2 regions of the Nonomuraea sp. NPDC004354 genome follow, and region 1 is predicted to be linked to the other one. Evidence: riboswitches for the same ligand, from Rfam matches in the RefSeq annotation. Region 1 holds a riboswitch; the other holds the start of a gene.

Evidence for each region. A riboswitch is a leader RNA that binds a small molecule or an ion and turns the genes downstream of it on or off. The one in region 1 is predicted to bind cyclic di-AMP.
Region 2: another riboswitch for cyclic di-AMP. It lies ahead of ACWENQ_RS05035 (C40 family peptidase); the one in region 1 lies ahead of ACWENQ_RS42700 (CHAP domain-containing protein).

The regions. Positions count from the first base shown of each region.
Region 1 is NZ_JBSGDV010000029.1:58,667-61,823, reverse strand. It holds gene ACWENQ_RS42710 (WD40 repeat domain-containing protein) at 1-60, shown strand, start outside; gene ACWENQ_RS42705 (RNA 2'-phosphotransferase) at 123-662, shown strand; gene ACWENQ_RS42700 (CHAP domain-containing protein) at 894-1,595, opposite strand; cyclic di-AMP (ydaO/yuaA leader) riboswitch at 1,611-1,745, opposite strand; gene ACWENQ_RS42695 (SEL1-like repeat protein) at 1,876-2,316, shown strand; gene ACWENQ_RS42690 (Gfo/Idh/MocA family protein) at 2,297-3,157, opposite strand, start outside.
Region 2 is NZ_JBSGDV010000001.1:1,078,411-1,081,567, forward strand. It holds gene ACWENQ_RS05025 (NlpC/P60 family protein) at 1-274, shown strand, start outside; gene ACWENQ_RS05030 (LysR family transcriptional regulator) at 238-1,167, opposite strand; cyclic di-AMP (ydaO/yuaA leader) riboswitch at 1,508-1,650, shown strand; gene ACWENQ_RS05035 (C40 family peptidase) at 1,724-2,260, shown strand; gene ACWENQ_RS05040 (hypothetical protein) at 2,414-3,157, shown strand, end outside.

The sequences.
Region 1 (3,157 bases):
GTCCGCGACAGCTACTCGATGCTCAAGGACACGTTCGTCTTCGCCGCCTGCGGCGGCTGAGCGCGGCCCCGCCCGCCGTACCCCCTTTGCCGGGTACGGCGGGCGGTCGGCACAATGCCCGCATGACCGACAGGACCGTGCGGATCTCCAAGTACCTGGCCAGGCACCTGCGCCACGACCCCGCCGCCATCGGGATCACGCTGGACGAGCACGGCTGGGTGCCGATCGACGAGCTGCTGGCGGCCGCGGCCAGGCACGGCTTCCCCATCACCAGGGATGAGCTCGACACGGTGGTGGCCGACAACGACAAGCGGCGCTACGCGATCAACGGCGACCGCATCAGGGCGAGCCAGGGCCACTCCGTGCCCGTCGACCTGGGACTGGCGCCGGTGGAGCCGCCGCACGTCCTCTACCACGGCACCGTCGGGCGCAACCTGGCCGCCATCAGGCGCTCGGGCCTGCTGCCGATGACCAGGAGGCACGTCCATCTGTCGGCCGACAGGCAGACGGCGGTGCGGGTCGGCTCCCGGCGCGGCGTCCCGGTGGTGCTGGTCGTCGACGCGCGGGCGATGCACGCGGCCGGGCACGAGTTCGTCGTCAGCGCCAACGGGGTGTGGCTCACCGACGCCGTGCCGGCTGCTTACCTGCGGTTCCCCGGCTGATCGGTGCAGACAGGGGGATGGACGAGGGTCCTGCGGGTGGCCGGAGGGCACGCGCGCTGAGACGGCGCCGTCGCGGCCCGGGGGAACGTTCTGCGGGGGAACGTACTGCGGGGGGAACGGGGTGGCCGGTCCGAGGGGACCGGCCCGAGCCCGTGGGTGGCCCCCGTCACCGGAGCGGCGCGTGGCCGTCCTGGCGACAGGGCCGGGGGGAATGCGGGGGAAGGGGAAGCGTCAGCCGCCGTAGCTGGGGTAGCCGTAGCCGACGACCTGCGACTTCGGACGGACACGCTGCTCGACGGCGCCGTTGCCGGTGTTGCCCTCGATCGTGCTGATCGTGCCGTCGCCGTTGTCCTTCTCGACGAAGCCGACGTGGTCGATGGAGTCGAGGCTCTTGCTGCCGTCCCAGGCGAAGAAGACGACGGCGCCGGGCTTGGGCGCGGTGCCCCAGCGCTTGTTGGCCTTGAACCACTTGGCGTGGGTCACCGTGTAGGCGTCCCAGCCGACCTGCGTGCGGGCGCCGGTCATCTCACCGACCCACGAGACGAACATCGCGCACCACGGGGCGTTGGCGTACGCGCTGACGTCGCCGCCGTCCCTGACGACCGTCTCCCTGGCGCGCTGCGATCCGACGTACCAGTTCTGGAACTTGGTTCCGCCGCCCGCGGAGTTCTCCTTGACGCCGACCTGCTTCTTGGCCTCGGTGAGAACGACGGTGGCGGAGGGGATGACCTTGGCCTCCGGCCTGGCGGCGGCGGGCTTGCCGGCCTCCTCCTTGGGCGCCTTGGCGAGGACGGCTACCCGCTGGCTCTCGGACAGCGGGAGCTTCTCGGCCTGGGCGGCGGTGGGAACGAACGAGCCGGCGATGACGACGGCGCCGAGCGCGGCATGCGCGTAGGTGAGCTTCGGGGCACGGCTACGGCTGGGCTTTGCCATGGGAAGGGGAACTCCTTGCTAGCTTCCTGCCGCTTACCGGGTTAGCTGACGGGTTCGGACGCGAAGCTGCCCTACGGCACGGTGTGCCGATTCACCCCAGAGGAAGTGGGTCCCCGGTTCCGCATGGTGCGGATTCAGCGGTCACAGGCGAACCTGTGATGATTGCAATGACAGGCAATGTCCGGAATGCCCGGTTTATGCCTTGAGTGAGCCTAAGGTAATACACGAGGCAAGTAGCTTACAAATTGATAAAGGTCCGGCGATCATTTACGGTCAGGTCATGTCGCCACAGGACCTGTTCAACAGGGGGCTGCGGGAAGACGGACACCGTCCGGACGAAGCCCGGCGATGGTATCTCCTGGCGATCGCATCGGGCCATCCGGCCGCCGTCCAGCGGGCGGCCTTCAACCTCGCGCTGATCGAGGACGAGAGCGGCCACCTCGACGCGGCCCGCCACTGGTACGGCAGGGCCGGCACGCCCAGGGCGATGTTCAACCTCGGCGTCCTGGAGGACTGCTGCGGCAACACCGACGCGGCCCGGCGCTGGTACGCCAGGGCCATCGAAACCGGCCACGAGGAGGCCGCGCCGCGCGCCATGTTCAACCTCGGCCTGCTGGAGGGCAGGGAGGGCCGCCCCGACCGGGCCCGCGCCCACTTCCGGGCGGCCGCGGGCTCCGGCCACGCCGAGGCGGCGGCCCGCGCTACCGAGCGCCTAGCCTGACCCTGGCGTCCTCCAGCATCCGCATCATCGCCAGGCTCTCGTCCAGCGGCATGACCGAGCTCTCCGTCCTGCCGTCGGCCAGCGCGGCGCGCACCTCGCGCACCTCCTCGGCGTAGCCGTTCATGGCGGGGTCCAGGACGAGCTCCTCCGGATCCACGCCCGGCCCCGACAGCACGATGCGCCGCGGCGCCCAGAACGGCGCGGCGATGTCGGCCCGCAGCCCCGTGCCCACCACGGTCGCGGTGTTGGCCAGCGGGCTGAGCAGCGAGGTTTCGACCAGCGCCCTGGTGCCGCCCGCGTAGGTGAGCAGCGCCGCCACCTCGGCGTCCACGCCGGAGGGGCCGAGCGATCCGGTGAGATGCGTCTCAGCCGGCTCGCCGAGCAGCAGCTGCGCCAGCCCGAACGGGTAGATCCCCAGGTCGAGCAGCACCCCGCCGCCGAGCGCGGGGTTCCAGAGCCGGTGCTCGGCCGCGTAAGGCTGGACGAAGCCGAACGAGGCCTGCACCGAGCGCAGCTCCCCGAACCTCTCCTCCGTCAGCAGCGCCCTGATCAGGGGATTGAAGCGCATCCACATCGCTTCCATCAGGAACACGCCCGCCTGCCTGGCCAGCTTCACCATCCGCTCGGCGTCGGCCACGCTCGCGGCGAGAGGTTTCTCACACAGCACGGCCTTGCCCGCCGCGATGGCCGCCTCGGCCACCTCCAGATGCTGCGCGTGCGGGGTGGCCACGTAGATCACGTCGACGGCGGGGTCCTGGCACAGCTGGGCGTAGGAGCCGTAGGCCGCGTCCGCGCCGAGCGCCGCCGCCAGCTCCGCGGCCCTGCCCTGGTCGCGGGAGCC
Region 2 (3,157 bases), on a different contig from region 1:
CTGGGACTGCTCGGGACTGACCCAGGCCTCGTGGCGGGCCGCCGGCGTGTCGCTGCCGCGCACCACCTGGGAGCAGTGGGCCTGGGGTGCCAAGCGCAGGGTCTCTCTCGACAAGCTGCAGCCCGGCGACCTCATCTTCAGCTCAGGGCTCGGGCACGTGAGCATCTACGCCGGCGGCGGCAAGATCGTGCACGCCCCCCAGACGGGTGACGTGGTGAAGGTCGCCAGCCTGTCCTCCTACGGCGGGCGGCTGGTCGGCGCCATCCGGCCGTAGGTCTCGCTCATCTCGCGCAGCACCCGCAGGTAGGCGCTCACCGCGGGCGGGCGGCCCGGCGCCGGCAGGACGGCGGCGCTGATCCGCCTGGCGGGCAGTCGCGGCGCGGGCTCGACCAGCCGGATGCCGGAGCGCACGGCCATGCCCGCGATCGACGGGTGGAGCATCACGCCCACGCCCGCCGCCACCAGGCCCTGGCGGCCGTTCCAGTCGTCGCACAGGTGGGCGATCCTCGGCGCGCGTCCCATCGCGGCCCGCAGCTGCGCGACGGGGGCCAGGCCGTCGGGGTGCGTGCCGTCGATCCAGGGCTCGGCGGCGAGGTCGGCCAGCCGTACCCGCTCTCCGGCCGCCAGCGGATGCCCGGCCGGCAGGGCGACCAGCAGCTCGTCGTCGAACAGGTCGAGCACTTCCAGCCCCGGGTCGGGGACGGGATCCCACGAGGTCAGCAGAGCGACGTCGGTGGCGCCCTCCGCCAGGCCGGCGGTGACGGGGCACGCGACGTCAGGGCCGCCGACCTTGAGGGAGAGCTCGACGCCGGGGTGGTCGGCGGCGAAGCGGCGGAAGCTCTCGGGCACGAACCTGGTGGCCGCGCTCGGGAAGGCGGTGACCCTGACCCGGCCGGTGTCGGCCGTGGCGAAGGCGCGCAGCCTGGTCTCGAACAGGCTCATGCCGTCGAGCACGGCCATGGCCTGCTCGATCGCCGCCCGGCCCGCCTCCGTCGGCTGGACGCCCCTCGGGCGGCGGTGGAAGAGCGTGACGCCGGTGTGGCGTTCGAGCATGGCGATCTGCCGCGAGACGGCCGGCTGGGTCATGGAGAGCACCTCGGCCGCTCCGGAGAACGAGCCGCGCCGTCCGACCTCCACCAGGACGCGTAGCGACCACCCATCAAGCATGCGCCGAGTGTATGTCGCAGGGATTAAGCCTTAATTCTCCTTATACCGGGAGTGTGAGGAAAGTAACGGATGCGATCTGACAGGTCGCCACAGAAGCAACTGTGAGCAGGGTCACATTCGGATAACGAAACCCGGTGTAGAGCAGCGACTCCTCTTCTGACAAGAACCAGTCGGTGATCTTGACAGCTTTGCCCGGCCTTTGCCTGGCCTTGGGGCGCCGGGTACGTTCTCGCATCGCGGCGACCAAGCCATGGCGCCGGAACCGCTCACCGGCCCCCCAACGGCCGGTGCACGCATAAAGATCCGCTGGTCGCCGCGCCGTAACCCCAGACAGGCATGCGCGGTCGACCCGCCGAGTCCGTGCGGCATGGAGCACGGAGCCGGGGACCCACGTTCCTGGGGTGAATCCGGCCTGCGGGCCGGAAGGGCGACTTCCCCGCCCGAACCCGTCAGCTAACCCGGTAGGCATTGGTGGAAGTCCCAAGGAGACATTCTGTCTACCCCCTCTAGCACAACCCGTCTGTCCTGCCTTGCCCTCAGCGGCGTCGTGGTGGCGATGGGAGGGATCGTCCTCCACGCACCCGCGGCGCAGGCGACAGTGACCCCGGCGACAGCGGCCCCCGCGACCACCACCCTGGCGACGACGACGACCGTGAAGACGGCGCCGGCCGTACAGGCGGGCGCGGCGTCGACGGCCGCGGCGACACGGCAGGCCAAGGCGGCTCGACAGCGGCTGAAGGCGGCCAAGGCCGTCGCCACCGCCAAGAAGCAGATCGGCGACCCCTACCGCTTCGGCGGCACAGGACCCGGCGCCTTCGACTGCTCGGGACTGGTCCAGTACTCCTGGGCCAAGGCCGGCATCAAGATCCCCCGCGTCACGTACAGCCAGTACGCGCGCATCAAGAAGAAGGTCAGGTGGAGCGATCTCAAGCCTGGTGACCTGATGTTCTTCCGCGGGAAGGGCCACGTCGGCATGTACGTCGGCAAGGGCCGGATGGTCCACTCGCCGAGCACGGGCAAGACCGTGCGGATCGAGAAGCTCGGCGGCTGGCGCAAGGCGTCCTTCGCCGGCGCGGTCCGCCCCGGCGCGTAGCCCTCGGCCGCCGGACGCCCGAAGCCCCGGCGCGTAGCCCCCGGCCGCCGGACGCCCGAAGCCCCGGCGCGTAGCCCCCGGCCGCCGGACGCCCGAAGCCCCGTCCATCCCCCTCGGACGGGGCTTCGGCCTGTCCGGGCTAGCATCACAGCCGTGGTGACCCGCAGAACCCTGCTGGCGGCCGCGCTGGCCGGACCGGCGATCTGCACGGTGGCCGGGTCCGCGGGACGCCGCCTGCCGCCCGAGGCCCGCGCGCTCGGCGAGTCAGGCGTCGTCGTCGCCTACGGCGCGCGCTCGCTCGTCGTCGGGCACCACACCGCCGCCGCCCTCCTGCGCGACCTGGCCACGCGGGCCGACGCGGCGGCCCTCACCGTCTCGGCGGTCCTGCGGCGCGCCGTACGGCCACGGGTCGTGGTGCCCAGGACCACCGCGGAGGCGGCCGCCCTCGCGGGCACGGGCCCCGTCGACGGGCTGGCCGCGCTGGCCTCGGCGGAACAGGTGATCGTCCTGCCCGGCGCCTTCGCGCGCCTCACACCCGTGGGCCGCGACGTCGTCCTCACCCACGAGCTGACCCACGTGGCCGCCGGAACGGAAGGGCGGCCCGTGTGGCTGCGGGAAGGGTTCGCCGACTACGTCGGCTACCTGCGCTCGGGACTCGCGACGCGGGTGGCGGCCGCGGAACTGGCGGCCGAGGCACGCGCGGGACGGCTGCCCGGCGCGCTGCCCGCCGACGCCGCCTTCGCGCCGGGCTCGCCCCGGCTCGCGCAGGTCTACCAGGAGTCATGGCTGGCCTGCCGCCTGATCGCCGCCAGGTACGGCGAGCGGGCGCTGGCCGACCTCTACCAGCGGGCCGCCGGAATGCGGCTCGGCCAGGCGCTCGAGCCGCTGGGCCTGTCG